2 regions of the Stenotrophomonas sp. YJH_SMC_65 genome follow, and region 2 is predicted to be linked to the other one. Evidence: riboswitches for the same ligand, from Rfam matches in the RefSeq annotation. Region 2 holds a riboswitch; the other holds the start of a gene.
The links. A riboswitch is a leader RNA that binds a small molecule or an ion and turns the genes downstream of it on or off. The one in region 2 is predicted to bind cobalamin.
Positions count from the first base shown of each region.

Region 1: linked by a shared signal. The riboswitch ahead of AC5P7A_RS11025 (epoxyqueuosine reductase QueH) and the one ahead of btuB (TonB-dependent vitamin B12 receptor) in region 2 are both predicted to bind cobalamin.

Region 1 is NZ_JCAFSR010000005.1:119,124-129,602, forward strand. It holds gene AC5P7A_RS11000 (CoA-acylating methylmalonate-semialdehyde dehydrogenase) at 1-524, opposite strand, end outside; gene AC5P7A_RS11005 (helix-turn-helix domain-containing protein) at 613-2,007, shown strand; gene AC5P7A_RS11010 (patatin-like phospholipase family protein) at 2,142-4,034, opposite strand; gene AC5P7A_RS11015 (bifunctional nicotinamide-nucleotide adenylyltransferase/Nudix hydroxylase) at 4,228-5,277, shown strand; gene AC5P7A_RS11020 (nicotinate phosphoribosyltransferase) at 5,342-6,751, shown strand; cobalamin riboswitch at 6,885-7,114, shown strand; gene AC5P7A_RS11025 (epoxyqueuosine reductase QueH) at 7,276-7,962, shown strand; gene pncA (bifunctional nicotinamidase/pyrazinamidase) at 8,018-8,644, shown strand; gene purU (formyltetrahydrofolate deformylase) at 8,774-9,625, opposite strand; gene AC5P7A_RS11040 (LysR family transcriptional regulator) at 9,740-10,479, shown strand, end outside.
Region 2 is NZ_JCAFSR010000003.1:150,588-161,066, forward strand. It holds gene dinB (DNA polymerase IV) at 1-30, shown strand, start outside; gene AC5P7A_RS06730 (MBL fold metallo-hydrolase) at 287-1,198, opposite strand; gene AC5P7A_RS06735 (NAD(P)-dependent oxidoreductase) at 1,290-1,928, opposite strand; gene AC5P7A_RS06740 (LysR family transcriptional regulator) at 2,037-2,966, shown strand; gene AC5P7A_RS06745 (class I SAM-dependent methyltransferase) at 2,963-3,754, shown strand; gene gph (phosphoglycolate phosphatase) at 3,819-4,487, shown strand; gene btuB (TonB-dependent vitamin B12 receptor) at 4,581-6,422, opposite strand; cobalamin riboswitch at 6,538-6,760, opposite strand; gene AC5P7A_RS06760 (histidine phosphatase family protein) at 6,903-7,481, shown strand; gene AC5P7A_RS06765 (TfoX/Sxy family protein) at 7,573-7,935, opposite strand; gene AC5P7A_RS06770 (GAF domain-containing protein) at 7,932-8,414, opposite strand; gene bioD (dethiobiotin synthase) at 8,483-9,166, shown strand; gene AC5P7A_RS06780 (aminotransferase-like domain-containing protein) at 9,242-10,479, opposite strand, start outside.

The DNA of each region.
Region 1 (10,479 bases), on a different contig from region 2:
ATGAAGGTGTTGCCCGTTGCAATCGCCATCGGGAACATCCACAGCGGGATCATCGCCGGGAAATTGAACGGGGTGATGCCAGCGCACACGCCCAGCGGCTGCATGATCGTGTAGGTGTCCACGCCATTGGCCACGTTGTTGGCCAGCTCGCCCAGCTGCAGGTTGCCGATGGCGGCGGCGTGCTCGACCACTTCCAGGCCGCGGAACACATCACCTTCGGCGTCCGGCAGGGTCTTGCCCTGTTCGGCGGTGAGGATGTGGGCCAGCTCACTCATGTTTTCGCGGATCAGCTGCTGGTACTTCAGGAAGATGCGCGCGCGGGTGCCGATCGGGGTCTTGCGCCAGGTCTTGAAGGCTTCCTTGGCGGCGGCGACGGCGGCGTCCACTTCGCCGGTGGTGGCGAACGGCACCTGGGCCAGCACGTCCTGGGTGGCCGGATTGATCACGTCCTGCCAGTGGGAAGTGGCCGATTCAACGAACTGGCCATCGATCAGCATGCGGATACGGGGCGCTGCAACAGTCATGACGACAATCCCACAGGGTGCGAAAGATGCTTGGCATTATTCACAGCACCCGGCTCGATTTCCGGGCTGAATCCGCTTAATCTGGCCAATGCGCCCCACGATTCCTGTTAATTCTGTGAATTATTCAGCTCCCCAGCGGCAACTCGGCCTGCGCCTGCTGCGGCTGCGCGAGCAGCGCGGCTACAGCCAGGCCGATCTGGCGCGTGCGCTGGGGCTGTCGGCCAGCTACCTGAACCAGATCGAGCGCAACAAGCGCCCACTGACACCGGCGGTGCAGAAGAAGCTGGGAGAGGTGCTGGGCGACGTTTCCTCGCTGTTCGATGACGATGAGCCCGCCGCCCTGCAGGAGGCGCTGGGCGAAACCCTGCGCGACCTGGGCCTGGCCGAGGTCAGCGCGACCGAACTGCGCGCCCTGGCCGGCAACCTGCCGCAGGTCAGCCGCGCGCTGTTGGACCTGCACCGTCGTCACCTGGCGCTGCGCGAGCACGCGGCCGCACTGGAGTTCCAGCTGGGCGAGCCCGGCGCCGGCAGCACCCTGCCCGCCGGTGACCAGGTGCGCGAGTTCTTCAACCGCATGCACAACCACATTCCCGAGCTGGACGAGCTGGCCGAGCAGCTGTTCGCCGAATGGGGGCTGTCGCCCGGGCATGTGGCACCGCGGCTGCGCCAGCTGCTGGCCGACCGCCATGGCGTGCTGGTGGAAGTGGCCGCACTGCAGGCCGGGCGCGAAAAGCGGCACTACGATGCCGGTGCGCGGCGGCTGTGGCTGCCCGATTACCTGGAGCCCGGACAGCAGGCGTTCCAGATGGCGGCCGAGCTGGCCCTGCACGGCTACCTGCCGCAGATCGATGCGGTGGTGGCGCGCGCCGGGTTCACCGATGAGGCACGCATCGCGCAGGCGCGGATCGGTCTCTCCAACTATTTCGCCGGTGCGCTGGTGATGCCGTACATGCGCTTCCTGCGTGCAGCCGAAACCAGCAGCTACGACATCGAACTGCTGGCGCACCAGTTCGGCGTCGGCTTCGAAGCGGTCTGCCACCGGCTGAGCACGCTGGCACGGCGCAGCGCGCCCGGCCTGCCGTTCTTCTTCATCCGCGTGGACCGCGCCGGCAACGTCTCAAAGCGCCATTCGGCCACCGATTTCCACTTCTCGCAGGTGGGTGGATCGTGCCCGCTGTGGATCGTCTACGAGGCGTTCAACCAACCCGGGCGCATCCTCACCCAGACCGCGCGCATGCCCGATGGCCGCCGTCATTTCTGGCTGGCGCGGCAGGTCAGCAGTGGCCCGGTCGGCCATGGCCAACCGCGCAAGACCTTCGCGGTGGCGCTGGGCTGCGACCTGCAGCATGCCGAACGCCTGGTGTATTCACTGGGGCTGGATGTGCAGAGCCCGGGCAATTCGGTATCGATCGGCCCGGGGTGCCGGGTGTGCCCGCGCGAGGACTGCATGCAGCGCGCGTTCGCGCAGTTGCCGGGGCGATAGGGCGGGTTTGGCAGGGCCGCGCCCTGCACCCGTGGTAGCGCCGGCCGCTGGCCGGCAAGAGCAGCAACCACTGCGGGGTCAGATCCGTTTTCCTGCGGAAACGGATCTGACCCCGATTCGACCGCAGGACCGGCTCAGTAGATCGGGGTCACCTTCATCTGTGGCAGCGGACGCGGTGCGCCGTCGGTAAGGTCCGGGCCGAGGTCCTCCCAGGTGCGGCCCTGCTCGACCATCAAGCCCCACAACTGCTGCGAGGCCAGCCGTTTGTCTTCCGAGCCCAGCTTGTACGACGGTGGCGTCGGCTGACCGCTGGCGACCATCGCGTACGCCGCGCGGTAGGCCAGCACCTGCTGCGCCGGATCATCGGTGCGCGCCACTTCCAGCGTGTAGCGCTGGTAGGCCGAGGCCAGGTTGCGCCAGCGGATCCAGTAGTGGTTCTCGAACGAGAACGAACAGAAGCGCGCACCGGCCAGGCTGCCCTTGTCGGCGATGCGGGAGAGTACCTCCTGCGGCATGTCCAGGTTCATGCCGCCTTCGTCGCCCTGCAGGCTGACGTGCACGATGCGGTCGCGATAACCCGGTGCGCGCGCCTGCAGCAGGTCGCGCCAGTTCTGCATGGTCGCCACGACGGCGAAGAGGAAGCGCCCCAGTTCGGCTGCGGCCAGTGGCGTGGCGATGGACTGGTAATGCCGTTGCCAGCCGTGGCGGTTTTCGGTGGGCAGGAACACCGCATGTTCCAGCGCCTGGCGGCCGCCGCTGCCCTGGCTCACCGCTTCGGCGTGCTGTGGATAGACCAGGTTGATGGCGAAGGTCGGCCAGCGCGGCAGGGCGGCATCGAACAGATGGATCGGGAAGTTGCTGCTGATGCCGCCATCGGAGAACCAGCAGATGCGGAAGGCGGTGATCACCGGGCCGCAGGTCTGCCCGGCACTGGTCAGCCCTTCCATGCTGTCGGCAACGTTGTGCTCCTGGTCGGCCGCAGGGGCGGTCGGTTCGCAGCGTCGTTCGCGGCGTGAGGGTTCATGCAGCGGCACCGCGCTGATCAGCAGCGGGAAGCTCAGGCTCATGCGCGTGGCCACCAGCACCGGCAGCTTCGGGCCCTGTGGCAGGTGGTAGTACTGCCGCCCTTCCACCTCCAGCGGCGGGCCGGCCTGGCTCACCAGCCACTGCACCACGCTGGCGGGGAACAGCTGCTCGAACTCCTCGCGCAGGAACCAGAACTGCGCACCGCCCAGCGGCAGCGTGCGCGGCTCATTGTGTGAGATGCAGGTGGTGATCATCTGCAGGCTGATCGCATGCGGGCTGTCAGGCTCACCGGCGTAGCGCGGCGCATCGTGCAGGTCGGCGAAGGTCAACGGTGCATCCAGCGGCTTGCCGGACAGCTGCTGCAGGCATTCATGCAACCACTCGGTCAGCGCCGGCCTGCGTGGATCGCGGCTGAGGCCGCTGCACAGGCCCAGCAGGTTGCGACGCGCCACCCGCGCGACCCGCAGCGCGGCACCGGCCACACCCGCACCGTAGGCGCACAGCAGTGATGGCAGCAGCGTGGCGGCCACGCCGCTCCAGCCACCGCCCCACCAGCCCAGGCCGAGCAGCAGCGCCAGCGACACCAGCACTTCCAGCGGCGCGATCTCGAATACCGCAACGGCCAGGCACAGCAGTTTGTGCGGCAGGCGGGCATTGCCGGTCAGCACCACCAGCAGCCGATAGGCCGCGCGCGCGCCGCGCGCCGGCTGGAACAGGCTGTAGATGAAGCCGCGCCGGGACAGCTGTGCCGACACCGCCGACAGCCCGCCATAGCCGGCGTCGCCAGCCAGTTGCTCGCCGGCCTGCTGGCGGCGATCGCCGCAGGCCGCTGCAGCCGCCACCGCTGCCGCAATGGCGCCGGCTGAAGTGCCGCCGATGCTCTTGAAGCGATACTCGCGGGCCAGCGCCAGTACCGCATTGGGGTACACGATGCCGCTGGTGATGCCGCCTTTCATGACCAGATCGCAGTACTTGTCCGCCACTGTCTTGCCCCCGAGCATGCCGTCCGCCGCGTGGGTTGCAGTATGGCGCAGGGGCTTCTCAGGGCCTGAGAACAACGGCGCAGTCCGCGCACGCAATGCGCCGTTCAGCAGAAAGCACGGCTGCAGGCTTGACCCGCCCCGCCATCGGCGTAGCATCTGCAGCAAGCCAAGGGACAGACCCGCGGCTGCCACAACGACATGAGGGATTCTCATGGAATTCGACTATCTCGTCTTCATCGGGCGATTCGAGCCCTTCCACAACGGCCACGCCGCCGTTGCCCGCCTGGCCCTGAGCCGGGCCCGCAAGCTGATCTTCCTGGTCGGCTCTGCCGATACCCCCCGCAGCCTGCGCAATCCCTGGACCGTGGCCGAACGCGCCGTGATGATCCAGGCGGCCCTCGACGGCCACACCGACCGTCTGCTGATCCGCCCGCTGCGTGACCACCTGTACAACGAAGCACAGTGGATCGCCAACGTGCAGCGCCAGGTGGCTGACGCCCTGCGCAACGACGGTGCCGCCGCCGATGCCAGGGTGGGCCTGATCGGCATGGACAAGGATGCGTCCAGCTACTACCTGCGCGAGTTCCCGCAGTGGCCGCTGGTGGACGTGCAGCACACCGCCACCCTGTCGGCCACCGAGCTGCGGCGCTACCTGTTCGAAGCGGGCGACGTCGACTTCCACGGCGCGCTGCTGATGCTGCGTGGCAATGTGCCGGCGCCGGTGTACGACATGCTCGAAGCGTTCCGCAAGAGTGCGCCTGCGTATGGCCAGCTGGTGGCCGAGTACCGCTTCATCGAACAGTACAAGGCCGCCTGGAAGGATGCGCCCTACGCGCCCACCTTCGTCACCACCGATGCGGTGGTGGTGCATTCGGGCCACGTGCTGTTGGTGCGTCGCCGCTCGGAACCCGGCAAGGGGCTGTGGGCATTGCCCGGCGGCTTCGTCGGCCAGGAACAGAGCCTGCTCGACAGCTGCCTGCGCGAACTGCGCGAGGAAACCCGGCTGAAGATTCCGTTGCCGGTGTTGAAGGGGTCGCTGAAGGGCCAGCAGGTGTTCGACCACCCGGACCGCAGCCAGCGTGGCCGCACCATCACCCACGGTTTCCACTTCGAGTTTCCGGCCGGCGAGCTGCCGCCGGTGCGCGGTGGCGACGATGCCGACAAGGCACGCTGGATACCGGTGAGTGAAGCACTGGACATGGGCCCGCAGCTGTTCGAAGACCACCTGCACATCCTGGAGTACTTCCTCGGCCGCGGCTGACCGGCCCGGCTTTCCCACTGGCGGATAGACCGCCGGTGCCACCCGACGCGAAGGAGCTTCCGTCATGCACTACCTCGATAATCTTCTCCTCAACACCGACAGCTACAAGGCCAGCCATTGGCTGCAGTACCCGCCGGGTACCGATGCCACGTTCTTCTACGTCGAATCACGTGGCGGCCTGCACGATCGCACGGTGTTCTTCGGCCTGCAGGCGATCCTCAAGGACGCGCTGGCACGGCCGGTCACCCACGCCGACATCGACGACGCTGCTGCGGTGTTCGCCGCGCATGGCGAACCGTTCAACGAGGCCGGCTGGCGCGATATCGTCGACCGGCTTGGCGGCCACCTGCCGGTGCGCATCCGCGCCGTGCCCGAGGGCAGCGTGGTGCCCACCCACCAGGCGCTGATGACCATCGAATCGACCGATCCGGCCGCGTTCTGGGTGCCGTCGTACCTGGAAACGCTGCTGCTGCGCGTGTGGTACCCGGTCACCGTGGCCACCATCAGCTGGCACGCACGGCAGACCATTGCCGCGTTCCTGCAGCAGACCAGCGACGACCCGCAGGGGCAGCTGCCGTTCAAGCTGCATGACTTCGGCGCGCGCGGTGTCTCGAGCCTGGAATCGGCCGCGCTGGGCGGTGCCGCGCACCTGGTCAACTTCCTCGGCACCGATACGGTCTCGGCCCTGTGCCTGGCGCGCGCGCACTACCACGCGCCGATGGCCGGCTATTCGATTCCCGCCGCCGAGCACAGCACCATCACCAGCTGGGGCCGCGAGCGCGAGGTGGACGCCTACCGCAACATGCTGCGCCAGTTCGGCACGCCCGGTGCGATCGTGGCGGTGGTATCGGACAGCTATGACATCTACCGCGCCATCAGCGAGCACTGGGGTACCACCCTGCGCGATGAAGTGATCGCCTCGGGCGCCACCCTGGTCATCCGCCCGGACTCGGGGGACCCGGTGGAGGTGGTGGCCGAAAGCCTGCACCGGCTGGATGAAGCGTTCGGCCATAGCCTCAACAGCAAGGGCTACCGCGTGCTCAACCACGTGCGGGTGATCCAGGGCGATGGCATCAATCCGGACACCATCCGCGCGATCCTGCAGCGCATCACCGACGACGGCTACGCCGCCGACAACGTGGCCTTCGGCATGGGCGGTGCGCTGCTGCAGCGGCTGGACCGCGATACGCAGAAGTTCGCGCTGAAGTGCTCGGCGGCGCGGGTCGAGGGTGAGTGGATCGACGTCTACAAGGATCCGGTCACCGACGCCGGCAAGGCCAGCAAGCGTGGCCGCATGCGCCTGCTGCGCCGCCTGGACGATGGCAGCCTGCACACGGTGCCGCTGCCGGCCAACGGCGACGACACCCTGCCGGACGGCTTCGAGGACGCAATGGTGACCGTGTGGGAGAACGGCCGCCTGCTGCACGACCAGCGGCTGGACGACATCCGCACGCGGGCGGCCGCGGGGCATTGAAGGTGCATCCCGACCGGGGTCAGAGCCCGCTGCGTGGCAGCGGGATCCGACCCCTTCCTTCCGCTGGGGTCGGATCCCGTTGCAGCGTAGCGGGTTCTGACCCCTGCGCTCTTGACCGGCGCCACCAACAGGTCCACCTTGCACACGCCGAAGGTATCCCTCCCATCGCTGCGGCGCGGGGAGGGATTTAAACGGGAATCCGGTGAAGGCGCCTCGCGCGTCCATTCCGGAGCTGCCCCGCAGCGGTGAATGGAAACGAATCCTGCCAACAGCACTGGGCTCGCGCCTGGGAAGCGGCGGGTAGTAGGTGGGCTGCGGCCCGTGTCCATCAGCCCGAATACCGGCCCCGGCCGGGGGACACGACCGTCCCCTGACTCGACCTGGAATCTCCGCGGGGAGGTTGCCGGGGCCGTCGTCGTCCTGCGCGTGCAGGCGGTGTGGCCGCGCGCGTCCTGTTCACGGTATCCGGCCAGACCCGTTCACCCACGCACTGATGCATGGGCCACCGCCGTTGCCGGCGGTCCATGCGGTACCTGACGATGACCGAGCTCCAACGCCCCACCCTGACCCTGCCCGCCGACGGCAAGCGCCTGCTGCTGCATTCGTGCTGCGCGCCCTGTTCCGGCGAAGTGATGGAGGCGATCACCGCCTCCGGGATCGACTACGCGATCTTCTTCTACAACCCCAACATCCACCCGGTGAAGGAATACGAGCTGCGCAAGCAGGAGAACATCCGCTTCGCCGAGCAGCACGGCATTCCTTTCATCGACTGCGACTACGACACCGACAACTGGTTCAGCCGTGCGCGGGGCATGGAAAACGAACCCGAACGCGGTATCCGCTGCACGATGTGCTTCGACATGCGTTTCGAGCGCACCGCGCTGTATGCGCACGAGCACGGCTACGACACCATCAGTTCGTCGCTGGGCATCTCGCGCTGGAAGAACATGGCGCAGATCAACGACTGCGGCATCCGCGCCGCCTCGCGCTATGAAGGCCTACAGTACTGGGACTACAACTGGCGCAAGGGCGGAGGCGCCAGCCGCATGATCGAGATCAGCAAGCGCGAGCAGTTCTACCAGCAGGAATACTGCGGCTGCGTGTACTCGCTTCGCGATGCCAACCGCCATCGCCGCGAGAATGGCCGCGAGCGGATCAGGATCGGCCTGCTGTACTACGGGCAGGACGCTGGGACGCCACAGGGCGATTGACGTGCAGGCATGGGGCGGCCACGCTGGTCGCCCCTTCTGTTGTAGCGGAACTGCCATGACCGCCCTGCCCGCCGATGTCGCCCTGCTGGTGATCGACCTGCAGCCGGACTTCATGCCCGGTGGCGCCTTGGCCTGCGACCAGGGCGATGCGCTGGTGGCACCGATCGCCGATCTGCTGGCGCAGCGCCGCTACCGCACCGTGGTGGCGACCCAGGACTGGCACCCGGCCGACCACGCCTCGTTCGCCAGCCAGCACCCCGGCCAACGCCCCTTCGAGACCATCCTGCTGCACGCGCAGCCGCAGACGCTGTGGCCGGACCACTGCGTGCAGGGCAGCGCCGGTGCCGCGCTGCACCCGGGCGTGGACTGGACCGTGGCCGACCTGATCCTGCGCAAGGGCACACGCCAACAGGTGGATTCGTACAGCGCCTTCCGCGAGAACCACGGCCCCGATGGCGAGCGCCCGGCCACCGGCCTGGCCGGCTGGCTGCACGAGCGCCGCATCCGCGAAGTGCACGTATGCGGCCTGGCCCGCGACTACTGCGTGCTGTGGAGCGCGCAGGATGCGGTGAAGTCCGGCTTCCGGGTGAAGTTCCTGTGGGAGCTGACCCGGCCGGTGACCGAAGCCAACGACGCGATGGTGCGCGATGCGCTGGGCAAGGCGGGGATCGCGACCGCCTGACCCACAACGGTAGTGCCGGGCGCTGGCCGGCAACGCCTGGATCCCTGCAGTTGCCGGCCAGCGGCCGGCACTACCGGATCACACCCGTGGGTAGCGCCGGGCCATGCCCGGCGGACGCGGGATGGGCGATTACCGGAACACCACCGTGCGATGCCCGTTGAGCAGGATGCGGTGCTCCACATGGCGGCGTACGGCGCGTGCCAGCACCAGCGATTCGGTATCGCTGCCCAGCCGCACCAGTTCGCGCGGTGCCATCGCATGGTCAACGCGGGCCACGTCCTGTTCGATGATCGGTCCTTCGTCCAGATCCTCGGTGACGTAGTGCGCGGTGGCGCCGATGATCTTGACCCCGCGCGCATGCGCCTGGTGGTACGGCTGCGCGCCCTTGAAGCTGGGCAGGAAGCTGTGGTGGATGTTGATCGCACGCCCGGCCAGCGCGCGGCACAGCCTGGGTGACAGGATCTGCATGTAGCGTGCCAGCACCACCAGGTCGATGCGCTCGCGCTCGACCAGGTCGATGATCTGCTGCTCCTGCACCGCACGCGTATCGGCGGTTACCGGCAGGTGGTGGAACGGTACCTGGTAGGACGCGGCCAATGGCGCGAAGTCGGCGTGGTTGGAGGCCACCGCGGCAATGTCGACCTTCAGCTGGCCGCTGTGGGCGCGGAACAGCAGGTCGTTGAGGCAGTGCCCCTGCTTGCTGACCAGCACCAGCAGGCGTGCCCGGCGGCGGCCATCATGCAGCTGCCAGTCCATGCCGAAGCCTTCGGCAAGCGTGGCCATCGCGGCGTGCACGGTCTCCAGCGGCAGGCCGGCGTCACGGTCGAAATGCACGCGCAGGAAGAAGCGGCCGCTTTCCTCATCGCCGAACTGCTGGGCGTCGAGGATGTTGCAGCCGTGGTCGAACAGCAGGCCGGACACGCGGTAGACGATGCCGGTACGGTCGGGGCAGGACAGGGTGAGGATGGAATCGGGGCGCATCGCCACAGTGTAGGGCAGCTTCCTGCCCAGCAGCCGGATGATCACCGATGCAACCGAACCGCTTGGTTCAGTCCCAAGCGATACTTGGCCATCACCGTGGCAAGCTGGTCGGTCATGAACCTGTTGCAACTGATCCGCAGCTTCACCCGCACCGCAGAGACCGGCAGCATTGCCGCCGCGGCCCGCATCCTTGGCATCAGCGCCACCGCAGTCGGCCAGAACATCAACCGGCTGGAAGCGCATCTGGGCGTACGGCTGCTGAACCGGAGTACGCGCCAGCTGGCGCTCAGCGAGGCCGGCGCGCTGTACCTGGCGCAGGTGCGCCACATCGAGGCCGACCTGGCGCGCGCGCAGGCGATGGTCACCTCCGGTGATATCGAACCGGCCGGGCCGCTGCGCATCGCCAGCAGCAGCGCGTTCGGCCGCCACGTGCTGGCCCCGTTGCTGCCGTCACTGCAGCAACGCTACCCGCAGCTGCAGCTGGAACTGCGGCTGACCGACCGCGCCGTGCAGCATGGTCCAGAGGCGGTGGATGCCAGCATCCGCATCGGCGCGCAGCTGGAAGACGGCGTGGTCGCACGGCAGCTGGCACGCGTGCCGTTCGTGTTCTGCGCCTCGCCGGCCTACCTGAAGGCCCATGGCACCCCGCAGGAACCGTCGGATCTGGGCAGCCATCGCGGGCTGCTGCATCGCTTCCCCACCGATGGCCGGCCGTTGCGCTGGGGCCTGCTGAAGGACGGCCAGCGTGTGGACGCCGTGCTACCGCCGAGCATGGTCTGCGATGACATCGATGCGCTGGCGTCGCTGGCGGCGGCCGGTGCCGGCATCACGCGATTGGCTGCGTTCGTGGCCGA
Region 2 (10,479 bases):
CACGGACCGAACGATTCCACATCCCTCTGATCGGCAAAGGCGGGGTCAGAGCCCGTTGCGCAGCAACGGGATCCGACCCCAGCAGATTGCCGAGATCTGTCGAAGGCGAGGTGGGTCCGGTTGCGGGGGCATGAGCGGCATGGATGCCGCGACCAAGCCCCCATGGAGGGGTTCACGGCGTCCCCTGCCATCGGACCCACCCCGCCAACCCACAGATATCCAGCTGTTGCCGTTGCCGTTGCATTGAGCAGGTGCAGGGCGCAGCCCTGCAAAACAACCCTTTACCTTAAGGCCACTGCATCTCGCCCTTGGCCACCTTCGCACTCAGCTCCAGCGATGCCACGCCGTCCAGCTTCGGGTAGCGCGACTGCATTGCTTTCACCAGCGCCGCACTGTCCTTGGCCTTTGCCGTCTCGACATCGAACGCGCGGATGTAGTCCGCAGTGAAGCGCAGCGCACTGGCATCCAGTGCGGCACCCGGCGCGTAATGCCCCGGCACCACCACCTTCGGCTTCAGTGCCTGCAACCGCTGCAGGGTCTGCAGCCAGTCGGTGTGCGACTTAGGCGTCTGCGTGTCGGCCATCCACACGTGCTCGCCGGCTACCACCGGAATGCCACCGACGATCGCGCGCAGCGACGGCACCCACAGCACCGTGCGGTCCGGGGTCGGGCCATCCAGGCCGATCAGCGGCAGGCGCTGGCCTTCCAGCTGCAGTGCATCGCCATCCAGCACCTGCGGCAGCACTATGCGCGCGGGCACGTCGGCACCCATCTTCGGTCCCCAGTAGGCCAGCTTGCCGGCCTGGGTCTGCTGGATGTGGGCGACGGTCTGCGCGGTGGCGACGATGCGTGCCTGCGGGAAGGCGTCCTGCAGGGTGGCCAGGCCGAAGTAGTAGTCCGGATCGCCGTGGCTGATGTAGATCGTGGTCAGCTGCTTGCCGCTGGCGCGGATCAGCTCGACCAGCTTGCGCGCATCGCTGGCACCAAACTGCGCATTGACCAGGATCGCGTCGTGGCGGCCTTCGATCAGCACCGAGGACACCGAGAACATTGCCTGCGGGCCGGGATGGAAGGTCTGCAGGTGCAGCTGGGATTTCGTCGCCGCCGCCGGCGCCGTGGTGGCCGGTGCGGCCAGCAGCGGCGCACTGGTGAAGCTGGCGGCCAGGGCAAGGGGAAGCAGCAGGGCAGCGGTACGCATGGGAATTCCTTGTGTAGAGCCGGGCCAATGCCCGGCTGCATGTTCGCGTAGAGCCGAGCGCGGGCTTGGCTCTACATGGGACGTGCGTGGATCAATACGCTGCGGTGATGATCTGCTTCGGATACGCGTGCGCTTCCAGTTCGGCGACGAACGCCGCGCCATAGTCGGCGTAGCTGATGCGGCTGTGGCCGCTGGTATCGGCCAGGAACGCCTTGGGCTGCACGCGGTACTGGCCGCGCTCTTCACCCGGGCCGATTTCGGCGGCCGGCGAGAAGAAGGTCCAGTCCAGGTCGTCCACTGCCTGCAGGCGGTTGAACGCCTCGCGGTGGGCCAGCGCGTACGGCTTGTAGGCCTCCGGGAAGGTGGGGGTGTCGACCAGCTGCACGCCGGGTGCGACTTCCAGGCTGCCGGCACCGCCAACCACCACCAGGCGCGGCACGCCGGCCTTGCGCGCGGCAGCCGCCAGCTGCGCGGCGACCTCGCCGACGCGGCCGATGTCATCGCCCGGGCGCGGGCCGTAGGCACTGGCGAGCACGTCGTGGCCGGCGATGGCGGCAACCAGCGCGTCCTGGTCATCCAGCGAGGCGATCACCGGATGGGCACCGGCCAGCTCGGCCGGGAGGTCCTGCGCGCTGCGCACGATGACAGTGAGTTCGTGGCCGCGGGCCAGCGCGTGGCGGGCGATCTGGCGGCCGATGTTGCCGGTGGAACCAACGAGGGCGATCTTCATGGCAGGACTCCGTGGGGCGCTGTGGGGTGGGAATGGCGCCACTCTAGGCCGCTGCAGTCGCTCGAAAAACAGCGTATAACGTGCTTGTTTGTTGCATGGATCGAGCATATGGACCGATTGACCGCCATGACCGTGTTCGTCGAGGTGGCCGAGCGCGGCAGCCTGACCGCGGCGGCAGAGGTGCTGGACATGTCGCGGGCGATGGTCAGCCGCTACCTGGCTGAGGTCGAGGGCTGGCTGGGCGCACGCCTGCTGCACCGGACCACGCGCCGGGTCAGTCTGACCGGGCCCGGCGAGGCGGCACTGGCGCGCTTCCGGCAGATGCTGGCGATCGGCGAGGAACTGCAGGGCGAGCTGGCCAGCGATGATCCCGAGCCGCATGGCACGCTGCGGGTGACTGCCAGCGTGTCGTTCGGGCAGAGCCACCTGGCGCGGGCGGTGGCCGGCTTTGTTGCGCGCCATCCGGCGGCACGCATCGAGCTGCTGCTGGTCGACCGCACGGTGAACCTGGTGGAGGAGCGGGTGGACCTGGCCGTGCGCATCGCGCGCCAGATCGATCCCAGCCTGATCGCGCGGCGGCTGGCCACCTGCCGCTCGGTGCTGTGCGCGACGCCGTCCTACCTGCAGGCACGCGGCACGCCGACTGCTCCCGAGCATCTGGCCGCGCACAACTGCCTGACCCACCACTACGTCGGCAAGAGCCTGTGGCAGCTGCACCGAGACGGCCGTTCGCTGTCGGTGGCGGTGGGCGGCAACATCAGCGCCAACGAGGCCTCGCTGCTGCTGGAGGCGGTGCGGGCCGGTGCCGGTATCGCCATGCTGCCGACCTACCAGGTGGCGCCGCTGCTGCGTACCGGCGAGCTGATCGAACTGCTGCCCGAATTCAGCCTGGACGAACTCGGCATTCATGCCGTGTACGCGTCACGGCGACAGCAGCCCGCTATCATGCGGCGATTCCTGGACTACCTGGCCGAGTGTTTCGCCAGCCCGGCCTTCCAGGATCTGGATTGGCGCCCACCGGGCAAGGAGAACACATGAACCATGGACAGGCCTTGATCGACCACAACCGTGCTGCCTGGGACCGCCAGGCCAGCGAAGTGCGCGAATGGTCGCGCCCGGTGGAAAGTTCAACCATTGCCGCCGCGCGCGAAGGCCGCTGGCAGGTGCATCTGACCCCACGCGCGCTGCCATTGGACTGGCTGGGCGATGTGCGTGGCCGCCGCATCCTGTGCCTGGCCTCGGGCGGGGGCCAGCAGGCACCGGTGCTGGCCGCTGCGGGCGCCGACGTCACCGTGTTCGATCTCTCCGACGGGCAGCTGGAACAGGACCGCAGCGTGGCGGCGCGCGATGGCCTGCAGCTGCGCACGGTGCAGGGCGACATGCGCGACCTGCACGTATTCGCCAACGACAGCTTCGACGTGGTGTTCCATCCGATCTCCAACCTGTACGTACCCGACGTGCGCCCGGTGTGGACCGAATGCCGCCGCGTGCTGGCGCGCGACGGCATGTTGATGGCCAGCTTCTACAACCCGGTGCTGTTCGTCGGCGCGCGCGATCCGCAGCTCGATGCGCAGGGCCTGATCCGGCCGCAGTACGCCATTCCCTATTCGGACCTGGAAGACCTGCCCGCCGCAGAACGTGAGGCGAAACTCGGCCGCGGCGATGCGCTGACCTTTGGCCACAGCCTGACCGAACTGATCGGCGGGCAGCTGGATGCGGGGTTCGTCATCGATCGCTTCATGGAAGACTGGCAGCCGCAGCCGCGCTTCCTGATCGACCGCTACCTGCCCACGTTCCTGGCCACCCGCGCACGCCGGATCGGTTGAGGCGGATCGGCGCAGAAACCAGCGGCGTACAATGGGCGGCCCCACGTCGTGCAGGTGCCGTCCCTTGTCGTATCCCTATCCGCTGGTCGTGTTCGACCTAGATGGCACGCTGGTCGACAGCGCAGCTGATATCGCCGAAGCACTGAACCGCACGCTGGAAGACATCGGCATGGCACGCGTGCCGGAAGCCACGGTTCTGGGCTGGATCGGCGACGGTGTGCGCCGCCTGGTCGAGCAGGCCGTGCACGCCGCGGGTCGTGAGGTCGACCTGGCCGAAGTGATGCCGGTGTTCATGGTGCACTACCGTGAGTGCCTGCTGCGCAGCCCGCGCCTGTTCGATGGCGTGGCCGAAGCGCTGATGCAGCTGCGTGCACGCGGTGTTCCGCTGGCGATCTGCACCAACAAGCCCGAAGCGCTGGTGCCGCCACTGCTGCAACACCTGGGCATTGGTGATGCGTTCGCGCTGGTACTGGGCGGCGATTCGCTGCCGCAGCGCAAGCCCAGCGGTGAGCCGCTGCGGCACATCGCTGCGCACTTCGGGCTGGCGGTGGATGCCTGCCTGATGGTGGGTGATTCGTTGACCGACTACCGCGCCGCCGAAGAGGCAGGCATGCCGATCGCACTGGTGCGTTACGGTTATCCGCGTGGCCTGGACCTGGCCACCGCACAGGCGGTGGCGGTGATTGACGACCTGCGTGAGTTGCCGGGGTTGGCCGCGGGCGTTCGGGTGTAGAGCGGAGCCCACGCTCGGCTGCTTCATTGCGTGAGCCGAGCATGGGCTCGGCTCTACAGTAGATCGGCGCCGGGCGATGCCCGGCGCGCGCCTTCATTTCGGCTGGTAACGCACGCTCAGCTGGTATTCGCGGCCGGGCTGGTTGAACCACGCCACCGTCTCGTAGCGGCGGTCGAACACGTTGGCGGCACGTGCCAGCAGCGACCACGCCGGCGTCAGCGCGTACTCGGCGCGCAGGTCCAGCGTGCCGTAGCCACCGACCTTCACCGCGTTGGCGGCATCGTCATAGCGCTTGCCCGCACCCTGCACGGTCAGGCCGGCGCGGAAATCGCCGAAGCGGCGGTCGACGTCCAGGCGCGCGGTCTGCTGTGCACGGCGCGGCAGCCAGTTGTCGAACTGGGTGCTGCCATGGGTGCGGTTGCGCGGGTCGGTGTAGCTCAGCTGCGCGTTGAGGTCGAAGCCGGCCAGCAGCACGCCACCGGTCAGTTCGGCGCCACGGATGCGCGCCTTCTCCACCTGCTGCATTTTCATCGTGGACGCATCGTAGGTGATCAGGTCATCGATGCGGGTCTCGTACACGTCCAGGCCCCAATGCCAGCCCTGGCCCTGCTGCGAAACACCGAGGTTGGCGCTCTTGGACTTCTCCGGCTTCAACGTCGGCACGCCGCTCCACGGGTCGTACAGGTCGCTGAAGGTCGGTGCCTTGAAGGCGGTGCCGTAGCTGGCATTGACGCGCAGGCCGTGGTCCAGCTGCATTGCCCAGCCGAGACTGCCGGTGGCGTGGTTGCCGAACTGCTGGTTGTCGTCGTTGCGTGCGCTGGCCTGCAGCTGATGGCGGCCGAAGCGGCCCTGGTACTGCACGAACACGCCGGTGTTGCGACGGCTGTCGACGAGGTAGCCCGCGCTGCTGCCATCCAGGTTGTCTTCGCTCCAGTCCACGCCGGTGCTCAGCAGCTGGCTTCCGGTCAAGGTGAAGTCACCCTGCAGCGAGGCGCTGTCGCGGTGGGTCTGCGCGCTGCCGCGTGCGCCGAAGTCGCCGAAGTTGTCCGATTCGTTGTCGCTGCGGCCGACGTTGGCGGTGAACGCCAGGCGCCCGGACGGGGTGTAGCGCACCTTGCCGGCCAGCACCTGCTGGCGGGTTTCCGAGTAGTTGTAATAGCCGTCGTAGTGGTTCTTGCCGTCGGCGCGCAGCGCACTGCCTTCCACATTCCACTGGTCGTTGAAGGTGTAGCCGCCACGCAGGCTCTTGGACAGGTTGCGGTAGCCGTCGCGGTCGGGTTCGTCAGCGAAGCAGCCGGTGAACAGCGTCGCCGAGCCACGGCAGGCATCGACGCCATCGGAATGCTGGTAGGCGATGTCGGCGCCGAACCAGCCGCGTTCGGTGCCACCTCCGATGCCGCCGCTAGCTTCGCGCAGGCCGTTGTTGCCACCACCGAGCTGGAAGTGCGGAGCAAAATCGCCCTGGTTGCGGCGGGTGAAGATCTGGATCACGCCACCGATGGCGTCGGCGCCGTACAGGCTGGACTGCGGGCCGCGCACGATTTCCACGCGTTCGATCTGCGCCAGCGGCAGGTCCTGGTACATGGCCAGGCCGAGGTCGGCACTGTTGATGCGCACGCCATCGACCAGCACCACGGTGTGGCCCGAGTTGGTGCCGCGCAGGAACAGCGAGCTCTGCTTGCCGAGCCCGCCGGCATTGGTCAGGTTGATGCCGGCGCGGCCGCGCAGCAGTTCCTGCAACGAGGTGGCCTGACTGGATTCGATCTGCGCGCGGTCGATCACCTGGGCTGGTGCGATGCTGTCCTGCAGGGCGATCGGGGTGCGGGTGGCGGTGACCAGGATCTGGTCGAGCGCGGTGGTGTCATCGGCGGCCTGGGCCAGCGCGGGCAGGGCGGCCAGCACGGCCAGGGACAGCATTCGGGACTGCAGCTTCATGGGGGACTCCAGGTGCCACGCACGCCCGCGTGGCGAAGGGGAGGAGCCGCGAAGGCAGGCATGCGCCGACGCCGCAGCGCAGGCTGCGGTCATCCAGCGCCATGCCCACCGCACCGCGACCTGAGGCTTCCGGGCCGGTCTCCGGGCTTGCCGCCGGGTGGCGCGAGGCCACCGTCCAGGCGCCTTCCCATGCCTGCGGCACAGTGGCGTTGTTGCCTGGAACTGACGTGCTTACCGTTGCGGGGGCAGCGCCGGCCTGGCGTGGATTCACGCGTCACCGGCTTCCCGTTTCAACCTGCCGGCCGTGGCCGCAGGTCACCTGGAAGTGCGCGCAGTCTACGGCATCGCAGGCGGCCCGTAGCGTCGAGCGTACCCGACTGCCTTTGCTGTGCCCTTAGAATGGTCCCTCGATCCCGTGGTGCCGTTGCCGATGTCCGCCCGTTTTCCGCTGTTCCCGCGTTGCCTGTACAGGACGCACGCATGATCCTCGACCTGGTCCGCCATGCCGGCAACGGTCGCGATGAGTTCCTCGATGGCCGCAGCGATCCACCGCAGCTGGCCCGCCTGCCGCAGGAACTGGTCGACGCCTACGCTGCGCAGCCCTGGGAACGGGTGATCAGTTCGCCGCGGCTGCGCTCGCTGCACACGGCGATGGCCCTGGCCACCCCGCGCGGGCTGGACGTGGAAGCGGAGGAGGAATGGGAAGAGCTGGATTTCGGCGATTGGGACGGGCAGTCGCTGTTCGACCTGCCGGAGGATGCACTGGCGGCCTTCCATGCCGATCCGCATGCATACCCACCGCCCAACGGTGAGAGCTGGGGCCACTTCGAGCGGCGTATCGCGCGCGCGCTGGATCGACTGCTCGATGATGACGACCCGGTGCCAACGCTGGTGGTCAGCCATGGCGGCCCGCTGCGCATGGTGCTGTCGCAGGTCTGCGGCCTGCCGATGTCGCTGTGCTGGGCACTGCGCATCGACCACGGCACGCGCCTGCGGGTACGGCTGGAACGTGGCGAAGCCGGGCTGGCAGGCGAGCTGCTGGAACTGCAGCAGCCGTAACCCATCGGTAGTGCCGGCCGCTGGCCGGCAGTCTCAGGAATGTTGAAAAGACCACGCAGTTGCCGGCCAGCGGCCGGCACTACCGGTGCGGTCAATCCTCGTCCGCATCCTCGGTCACGCTGTCTTCCGCGTCATCGTCGGCATCGAAGCGCTGCTCATGCACCGGACCCGACGCCGGGCCGGCCGCCTTCAGCGGATGCGCGGCGATGCGTGCTTCGTAATCCTGCACCAGCGCCTCACGCTGCGGCTCGCTCAGTTCCTGCCAGTGGCAGTCCAGCAGCGCGCCTTCCAGCGAGTACAGCAGGTTCAGGCTGGGCTTGAAGCCGGCGCGCTTGACCTTGACGAAGGCGCCGACTGCGCCGGTCGCAACCAGGTCCTCGCGGCTGCGCAGGCCGACCTGGCGCAGCCACGCTGCACTCTTGGGGCCGATGTTGCGCAGCTTCGGTGCGCTCATCCCAGCGCCTCGACGAACACGCGGGCGATGGCTTCCAGGCCGGCCTGGTCATCGGCATCGAAGCGGCCGATCTTCGGGCTGTCGATGTCGAACACGCCGATCAGTTCATCGCCGCGCAGCAGCGGCACCACCAGTTCCGAACGCGAGGCCGAATCGCAGGCGATATGGCCGGGGAAGGCATCGACGTCGTCCACGCGCTGGGTCACGCGCTGGCTGGCGGCGGCACCGCACACGCCCTTGTCCAGCGGGATGCGCACGCAGGCCGGCAGGCCCTGGAACGGGCCGACCACCAGCTCCGTGCCGTCGTACAGGTAGAAACCCACCCAGTTCAGGTCGGGCAGGGCGTGGTAGACCAGTGCGGAGAGGTTGGCCGCGTTGGCGATGCGGTCGGACTCGGCGTAGACCAGGCCACGGGCCTGTTCCAGCAGCTGGGCGTATTGTTCCGGCTTGCTGCCGGTAAGCGAGGCATTGGCGAACATGCCCGCAGTCTAGCAAGCGCGCCGGGCCGGCGATAATGCACGCTCTGTTGCCCTGTTGGAGCCCATCGATGCCGTTGCCCGCTACGCTGCCGCCCGCCCTGTTCATTACCGGCACCGATACGGAGATCGGCAAGACCGCGGCCAGCACCGCGCTGCTGCAGGCGCTGCGCCGGCGCGGCCTGCGCGCGGTGGGCATGAAACCGGTGGCCAGCGGCAGCGAAGACCTGGGGCAGGGCCTGCGCAACGAAGACGCGCTGGCGCTGCAGGCAGCCAGCTGGCCGGTGCCGGACTATGCCGATCTGAACCCGTATGCGCTGCGGCAGCCGCTGGCACCGGAGCTGGCCGCTGCCGAGGACGGCGTGCGGGTGGAACTGGCGCCGATCGTGGCTGCGTTCGCGCGACTGCGCGCACAGGCCGACATCGTGGTGGTGGAAGGCGTCGGTGGGTGGCTGGCGCCGGTCTCGGCCACGCTGGACCAGCTGGACCTGGTGCGAGCACTGCAGTTGCCGGTGCTGCTGGTGGTGGGCATGCGGCTGGGCTGCGTCAACCATGCGCGGCTGACTGCGCAGTCGCTGCAGGCCAGCGGCGTGCAGTGCCTGGGCTGGATCGGCAACCACATCGACCCGGCGATGCAGCGCCAGGATGAGAACATCGCCACGTTGCAGCAGCGCCTGCCGATGCCGTGCTGGGGACGGCTGCCGCATCTGCCGGGTGCGGATGGCGAAGCGCTGAGCGCGCACCTGCTCGAGTGATCCTGGGTAGTGCCGACCGCTGGCCGGCAACCGCATCCACCCGGTGATCCCGATGTTGCCGGCCAGCGGCCGGCACTACCCTGCTGCGGCCGCCAGCTCCCGCGCGATCGCGCCCAGTCGTTCCACCGCGCCAATGAAGCGCGCATCCAGGGTCTGGCAGCACGACAGCCGCAGGCAGTGGCGGTATCGCGCGCCACGTGAATAGACCTGGCCGGGCATGAACACGATGTCCTCCTGCAGCGCTCGCTCGAACAGCTCGCGCGTATCCACGCCCGGCAGTTCCAGCCACAGCAGGAATCCGCCCTGCGGTTCGGTGGCGCGGGTGCCGGCCGGGAAGTGCTCGGCCACCAGCTGGCGCAGCCGTCCCACCTGTTCGCGGTACAGCCGGCGCATGCGATGCAGGTGGTGCTCGTAGCTGCCCGCTTCCAGATACGCCGCGACCGCGTCACCGAGCAGCTGCGGCTCGCCGCCGGTGGACTGGAATTTCAGCAGCGCGATGCGCTCGGCGAAGCGGCCGCCATCCAGCCAGCCGATGCGGTAATCCGGCGCCAGTGTCTTGGAGAAACCTCCGACCACCATCACCCAGCCGTCGCGATCGAAGGCCTTCAGCAGGGGCGCCGGCGGTTCGCAGAACTGCAGCTCGGCGTACACCGCGTCCTCGATCAGCGGCAGCTGCCGTGCGTTGACCAGCTCGGCCAGGCGCTGCTTGGCGGCGGTCGGCATGGTGCAGCCGAGCGGGTTGTGCACGGTCGGCATCACCACCAGCGCGGCCAGCGGTGTGTGCTGCAGCAGCGCGTCCAGCGCATCCACATCCAGTCCGTGCTGCGGATGGGTGGGCAGCTCGATGGCCTGCAGGCCGAGGTTGGCCAGCAACGGATACAGGTTGAAGTAGGACGGTGCCTCGATGCCGACCGCATCACCGGGCTGGGTGACCGCGCGCAGCGCCAGCTGCAGGCCCTCCATCGCACCATGGGTCAGCAGCAGGCGTTCGCTGTGGGTGTGCAGCCCCATGCGCGGGCCACGCCGCACGATCTGCGCCAGCAGCCGTGGCGAGCCGTTGGGGCGCGCGTAGGTCTCCACCGTCTGCTGGCCGTGGCGCAGCACCTGTGCGGTATGCCGGGCCAGCTGCGCGCCCGGATAGAACTGGCGCCCGCGCGGACCGGCAAAGGCCAGGTCGATCACACCGGGGCGGCGCTGTGCTTCCAGCACGCGGGCCATCAGCACCTGCTGCAGTGGTGCGGTGGGTGCGGACGGGGTATCACGCAGCGAACGCTCTGGCACCGACAAGCGCGGCGCCACCTCGAAGCCGGCTT